3 regions of the Paludibacterium flexuosum genome follow, and region 1 is predicted to be linked to each of the others. Evidence: riboswitches for the same ligand, from Rfam matches in the RefSeq annotation. Region 1 holds a riboswitch; each other region holds the start of a gene.
What was found. A riboswitch is a leader RNA that binds a small molecule or an ion and turns the genes downstream of it on or off. The one in region 1 is predicted to bind cobalamin.
Positions count from the first base shown of each region.

Region 1 (2,258 bases):
CCGGCGAGCATTTCGCCGATGACCGGCGGCTGGCCGATGGCTCGCAGGCCAAAGGCGCACAGACGGGAGAAGGTCAGGATGATCAGGATCTGCATCAGCAGGCCGACCAGTGGCAGGGTGGCGTTGTGGCCGAGTGTGCCTTGCAGGGAGGCCAGCCAGTCGTCGGACTCGTTGGCGGCCTGGCTGAGCCAGACGGGGGTGCCTTGCGGGCCCTGACTGAGGATCCACAACAGCAGGCTGACAGACAGCACCAGCACGGTGCCATAACCCAGTACATGCCAAAAAACTCTTTTCATACAGCGCCCTCCGACGTTCAATGCGGGCTTCTCCCTGCGCTCGTCGCGGATGGTAGCACCGCCCTACCCTGCTGGCATGAGGGTTAAAGCAATCTGACCCCCTTTCGATCAATTGAGTCGCGATTCTGAATGCCCCGGCGCACAGAACGGGGTCAGGTCTTGTATTTTGCATCGAAACGCAAAATACAAGACCTGACCCCGTGCGGAGGGTGTTGCGAAGCGCGCACAACATGCTGATTTTTTATCGTTTGACGTGTTTTCCGCCCGGCGGGATCATGGCGCCCTGGATTCAGGTGCCCTGTGTTCCTTTCGGAACGGGGTGAAACGGGAAGCCGGTGCCGCTGCTGTTGCAGCCATGCCGGCGCAGCCCCCGCTGCTGTAGGCCTGACGACGCGATCACCATGCCACTGGATGTTGTCTGTCCGGGAAGGCCGGTCGCCGAGGTGGAAGGCAAGCCAGAAGACCGGCCTGATTCCTGGGTGCTCTGCCCCCTGTCTGGGAGTGCGGAGGTCCCGCGAGATCCGTCCCCGGGGTGGGGAGTGGTGCTCTGCCTGCAGCCGTGTGTCGGCCTGCCTGTCTGCGCCTTGTCTGCTCTGTCCCCGTGGAGGTGTTCTCGCCTGGTTCGGCGCGGTGTGTCCGTGGCCGCTTGTCTCCCCGGTGGGGGGAAACACCCTTGTGAGCATAGCTATCATGAAGCAACAGCAATCTTATCTGGTCGCGACGATCGGTTCGAAAACCCGTTATGGGGGCGAGGTGGTGACGGCCACTTCGGAGATGGAGTTGATTGCCCGGGTGGGCGATACGGTGCGTTATCCGGATGGTTCGGAGACGGTGATCATTTCGGGTGCCGGCAGTCTGTTGCTGCTGGCCGGTCGGCCGGCGGCGATTGTCGGCAGTGCGCTGGCCAATGGCGATTACATTATTTCCAGTCCGCAGTCTTGTTGTGCAGTGATGCCGTCGGACAAGTCGGTGGCGGGGTTCCTGGATCCGGATTATCTGCCGGGCAAGGTGGCCTGAGTCGCTGCTGCGAGAGAACGGGGTCAGGTCTTGTATTTTGCATCGGGATGCAAAATACAAGACCTGACCCCGTTCTGTTCGATGTGCATTTTGCGCCGGGATGCAAAATACAAGACCTGCCCCCGTTCGATGAAAAAGCCGTTCATCGTCAGATGAACGGCTTTTTTCGGGATGGCAGGCGACGCAGGGCGCCGCCTGTTCTGCTTGTGGGCTTACTTGCCGCCCAGTTCTGCCTTGGCTTCCGGCATCGGCAGCTTGCCTTGGGCAACATGGCGTTCGTAGCGAGCGACCATGAACCAGCCGATCAGTGCGAAGACCACCACACCGATGATGGACATCATGCCTTCTTTCATGTTGGCACCGACGTCTTCACCCAGGTAGGCGTGATACAGCGGGGAGGCCACGGTGAACAGGTTGGCGAAGCCGATGGTCAGCATGGCGCACCAGGCCATGAAGATGCCCGAACCGTTGGAACGGAAGATGCGGATCGGCTTTTCTACAGCATCGTTACGCAGGTAGTGAATGTAAGCGTAGATGATGAAGATCACCGGTACGGTCATGGTCACGTTGGTCAGGGTCACCAGGTTCTGGATCAGGTCGGCCACGGCGTCACCACCGAAGGTACCCAGGGCGATCAGCACGATCACCAGACCCAGTTGCCAGCGCAGTGCCACGGTCGGCATGCCGTTCTGGTTTTCCTTGCTCCAGCTGGCCGGGAAGATGCCTTGCGGCACGCCTTCGATCATTTGCTTCAGCGGGGCGTAGATCAGCACGAAGAAGGCACCGGTCAGGGCGCAGAACATCGACACGCCGGTGTAGGCGGCGAAGACGTTACCCATGGTGTTGCAGGTGCTGGCGGCAGCGCCCAGGCTGCTGGCCAGGGTCGCGCCCAGGGTGTACATGAAGTAGTACACGGCGTTACCGGCGTAGAACAGGCCGGTACCA
Region 1 covers NZ_AP029060.1:2,617,826-2,620,083, reverse strand. Annotated here, with positions in the region: gene AACH39_RS12455 (cation:proton antiporter) at 1-296, opposite strand, end outside; cobalamin riboswitch at 571-783, shown strand; gene AACH39_RS12450 (PAAR domain-containing protein) at 987-1,313, shown strand; gene yjeM (glutamate/gamma-aminobutyrate family transporter YjeM) at 1,526-2,258, opposite strand, start outside.

Region 2 (2,258 bases), 1.5 Mb from region 1:
GCGCGCCGGCTTTGTTTTTGCCTGGCCAGCGCTGATCGAGGCACTGCAGGACGAGCTCGGCCCCTGGACCCTGGCCGGCCCGGCGCGCCAGGCCGTCAGAATGGCCTTGCAGGACCGGGCCTGGCAGGCGGCCATGCGCCAGCGCCTGCCGGCCGAAAGTGACCGGCTGGCCACGCTGCTGCGCCGGCATGGCCTGGCGCCAGGCGGGTCCACGCCGCTATTCCAGTGGGTGTGCCATCCGCAAGCGGCCATGCTGCATCGGCAATTGGCCAGCCAGGGCATCCTCACCCGCTTATTCGACGCGCCGCCAAGCCTGCGTTTCGGTCTGCCAGCGCAAGAAAGTGACTGGGCGCGACTGGATCAGGCGCTGGCCAGCCTCAGCCTGGTCAAAAGCTAACGCCGGCGGCACAGGCAATCGTTTGCCTGTGCCGCCGGAGGATACTCCCCCCTCCTATCCCGACCTAAGTCAAACTTTGTTCATTTTTTTACCAAAGTTACCCATTCATCACGTAATATTCGCCCTTTACATGACGGTGCCCGTGTTGCAACGGGTGAAACGGGAATGCGGTTCAATGCCGCAGCTGCCCCCGCAACTGTAAGCGAAGAGTCTGAATCCACTGCCACCGGGCATCCGACCGGGAAGGCGATTCAAGGCGATGACGCGCGAGCCAGGAGACCGGCCGTCAGACTTGTCGACGTGAGCTAGAACCAGTCGGGGTGTACTGGTGGACAAGCATGCAGACCGGACCATTCTCCCCAGACTGCTGCCCTCGCTCTCGACGACACAACGTCATCCGAGGGCGCCGATGCACCGCTACCATTTCCTGTCCGTCCATGCTGCCGAAGGTGTGGCATGAGTCACGGCATTGCCCTGCTGAGCCACGCCGGCACTGATCTGTCCGCCCTGCTGCGCGCCCCGCTGCCCGCCGACTTTGTCGCCGTCAACGGCATCAACCTGCAAGCCATCGACAGTGCTGAGGCCATGCAGCAGTTGCTGAACGGCCCTTTGCGCGACACCAGCGTCTTCGTGGTACGCGTCCTGGGCCGCGCCGAAGCCATCGCCGGCTTCGACCTGTTGCTGACCCATATCCGCCAGCACCATCACCATCTGGTGATCATCAGCGGCACCGGCGAGCCCGACCCGGACCTGACCGCCCTGTGCAATGTCGGCCACGGGCTGCAACAGGAAATCAACGCTTATCTGCAGGCTGGCGGCAGCGACAATCTGGCTCACATGCTGCGTTGTCTCTCCGACCGCCTGCTGATGACCGGTCATGGCTATGCCGAGCCGCTCACGTTGCCGGACCACGGCCTGTACCATCCGGAACTGGGCGCCCTGGCAACGCTGGATGACTGGCGCGCCATCCGCAACCCCCAATGGCCGACCGTCGGCCTGGTGTTCTATCGCGCCCACTGGCTGTCCGGCAATACCCGCTTTGTCGATGCCCTGATCGATGCCCTGCACGAGCGCCAGCTGAACACCCTGCCACTGTTTACCGCCTCGCTGCGCACGCCGGGCGAGCAAGGACTGCCGGCGGCGCTCAATGATCTGCTGGCCGAGCCGATCGAGGCGCTGGTCAACACCACCTCCTTTGCCATCGGCGAAGTCAACCCTGACGGTGCGACCCAGGCAGGCTGGTCGGTGAGCGCATTTGAGCAACTGGATGTGCCGGTATTGCAAGCCATCACCAGCAATATGACCGAGGCGCAGTGGCTCGCAGCCGACCGCGGCCTCAACCCGCTGGACACCGCCATGAACGTGGCACTGCCGGAGTTTGACGGCCGACTGATCAGCGTGCCGGTTTCCTTCAAGGAGGCGCATGCCGATCAGGCCAGCAGCGAAACCAGCTATGCCCCGGTGCCCGACCGGGTCCGCCGTCTGGCCGGCATCGTGGCACGTCAGGTCAGGCTGCGCACCACCCCGGCGCACGAGAAACGCATCGCCTTCATCTTCACCAACTCCAATAGCAAGGCGGCACAGATCGGCAATGCCGTCGGCCTGGACTCCCCCGCCTCGCTCTGGGCCATCCTGCAAGCCATGCAGACCCATGGCTATCAGGTCGAGGGACTGCCGGCAGACAGCACCAGCCTGATGCACCAGCTGATTGACCGGGGAGCCTACGACCAGGACTACCTGACCAGTACCCAGATGATGCAGGCGATTGCGCGGGTGCCGGCGGCACGCTACGCAGCATGGTTCGCCGAACTGCCCGCCTCGCTGCAACAACGCATGAACCAGCGCTGGGGTGAGGCCCCCG
Region 2 covers NZ_AP029060.1:515,908-518,165, reverse strand. Annotated here, with positions in the region: gene cobD (threonine-phosphate decarboxylase CobD) at 1-397, shown strand, start outside; cobalamin riboswitch at 515-700, shown strand; gene AACH39_RS02455 (cobaltochelatase subunit CobN) at 854-2,258, shown strand, end outside.
Region 2: another riboswitch for cobalamin. It lies ahead of AACH39_RS02455 (cobaltochelatase subunit CobN); the one in region 1 lies ahead of AACH39_RS12450 (PAAR domain-containing protein).

Region 3 (2,258 bases), 1.1 Mb from region 1:
GGCACTCGACAAAGCCGCAGGGTCGCCAGAATCTCCACCATCGGGGTCGTCATCGCCAGCAGCGCCGCCAGGGTCACGGCAGCCATGATGCGCAGGAACAGCAAGCCGCCGTATTGTAGCCCCTCGGCATACACCCTGAGCGTCCAGCCCCAGAGCGGGACTTGCCACAGCACCTGACTGCCGCGCGTCAGCATGACACTGAGCAGCACCACCCAGGCAATACCCAGCGGCATCAGCAGACGACGACACAAATCGCGCCCGTTGAGCCCCAGCAGCGCGAACAGCGCCAGCGCCCCCAGCCACAGCGCGAGCGCCAGCACACCATGCCGCAAAGTCGAGGCCACGACGACCGCCGCCAGCAACAACAGGGTCTTGATGCGGCCATCTGCCCCGGCCGCGGCCGAGGCAGCGACGGCATCATGGCGTGCCAGGCTGACCACTCAGTCTTCCTGCTGACAACGGCACTGACCTTCACGCCGCCCGAAAAGCCGCAGCCAGTGATAGCCGACAATCAGACCGGCAAAGAAGTTGGCAACCGAGAAAGCGCCGACCTGGGCATCGCCCGGCAGCTCAAGGAAGGGATGATGATCGCGCTGCGTGACCTGGGTCGCCAGGTTATTCACATGATCATCCGTGCCGGCGGCTTCCATCTGGTGTGCACTCATATAGCGTGCCGAGACAAAGATGAACAGCAGCAAGGCACACATCACGGCCAGCATGCAGCGGGTAAAGCCATCGAAGAAACGGTTCTGCGACAGATCGCGTGCGGGATGTGACATCTCAGGCTCCTTTGCTGACGAGGATGCCGGGCAACAGATCGGGCCGGCGGCTGGCCATCGCCTGCAGCACGACGGCGGTAAACACCCCCTCGGCCAGGGCCAGGGGCAACTGGGTCGGGGCATAACCCATGAAGAAAATCATCCACTGGGTCAGCAGCGGCATATTGCCGTGCAGACTCCAGGCCAGCTCGAAGGCACTGACCAGATAAGTCATCAGGTCACCGACCACCCCGGCCAGGCCGGCAGCCAGCCACAGCGGGCAATTCAGCGCGCGCAGGCTTTTCCACAGCACATAGCCGGACAGGGCGCCGGCGATCCCCATCGAGAAAGTATTTGCGCCAATCGTGGTGATACCGCCATGACCAAGGAAAATTGCCTGGAAGAACAGCACGATGGTGGAGATGACCGCGGACGCCCAGGGGCCGACCAGAATCGCCGCCAGCGCCGTGGCGCAAGGATGCGAGCATGATCCGGTCACCGGCACCGGCAAGTGCATGGCGGAAATGACGAAGACTGCCACGCCGATCATGGCCAGGAACGGCTTATAGGACAGGTTTTCCTGTACCTTGCGTTTGATCTGATAAATCCCGGGAACGACGAACACGGCGGTCGCCGCGTACCAGACTGCGCATGCCTGTGGTGACAGGATGCCATCTTCAATGTGCATGAACTGCTCTCCCTTGCGAAGAACGGATCCGGCGGATCCAAGCCGGCCAATCACCAAGGGAAATCCGATCCGGAGCCACACACCGAAGTCGCAGGCGCACAACCGCAGAACCGTTCCCCACCCCAGAGATTGGCACTACCGATGACCCAGGCCGGTCTTCTGGCTCGCCTTCATCCTCCTCGGCCGGCCTTCCCGCACCGCAAAGCGGCACAGTGGCATGTGGCAGATTCGTCAGGCCTACAGCAGCGGGGGCTGCGCCGGACTGGCTGCATGGCAGCGTCACCGGCTTCCCGTTTCACTCCTCCCATGGACATGGGTCAGAGCACCTGGATCAATTGTCATGTCAGGACGACGTGTCGTCCGACATAAAATAGCTTCGCAGTATACCCCTTTGTCAAACAAGCCGCGCGGAGTCAGGTCAAGTCCAACGCACAAATGTAGCCAGTTGCGCTTACTGCAGCATGTAGGTTTCGTACTCAAGCCGCTCCAGCTTGCGATCCAGCGCCGCCAGCCCGATCACCACCGCAATCAGCATGGCTCCGGCAAACCCATAGCCATACCAGGCGGGGTTGAGTTGCAAGGTGATTCCCGTCAGCAGCATGTTGAGCAACAAAAAACCGCTGGTCGCCGCCAGCACCACGCGACGTTTGTCGAGGTAGAAAAAAATGTTGATGATGCCGAGGAACACCACCTGCAGGCTGGCGGCAATCACATCGACCTGCAACAGCGGCAGGTACAGGACCGAGATCCCCAGCCAGCGCAACAGCTCGGCGCCGCTGGCAAACAACAGGATGGCCGCAATCGACTGCACC
Region 3 covers NZ_AP029060.1:1,540,048-1,542,305, forward strand. Annotated here, with positions in the region: gene cbiQ (cobalt ECF transporter T component CbiQ) at 1-440, opposite strand, end outside; gene AACH39_RS07300 (hypothetical protein) at 441-779, opposite strand; gene AACH39_RS07305 (energy-coupling factor ABC transporter permease) at 781-1,446, opposite strand; cobalamin riboswitch at 1,578-1,791, opposite strand; gene pelG (exopolysaccharide Pel transporter PelG) at 1,898-2,258, opposite strand, start outside.
Region 3: another riboswitch for cobalamin. It lies ahead of AACH39_RS07305 (energy-coupling factor ABC transporter permease); the one in region 1 lies ahead of AACH39_RS12450 (PAAR domain-containing protein).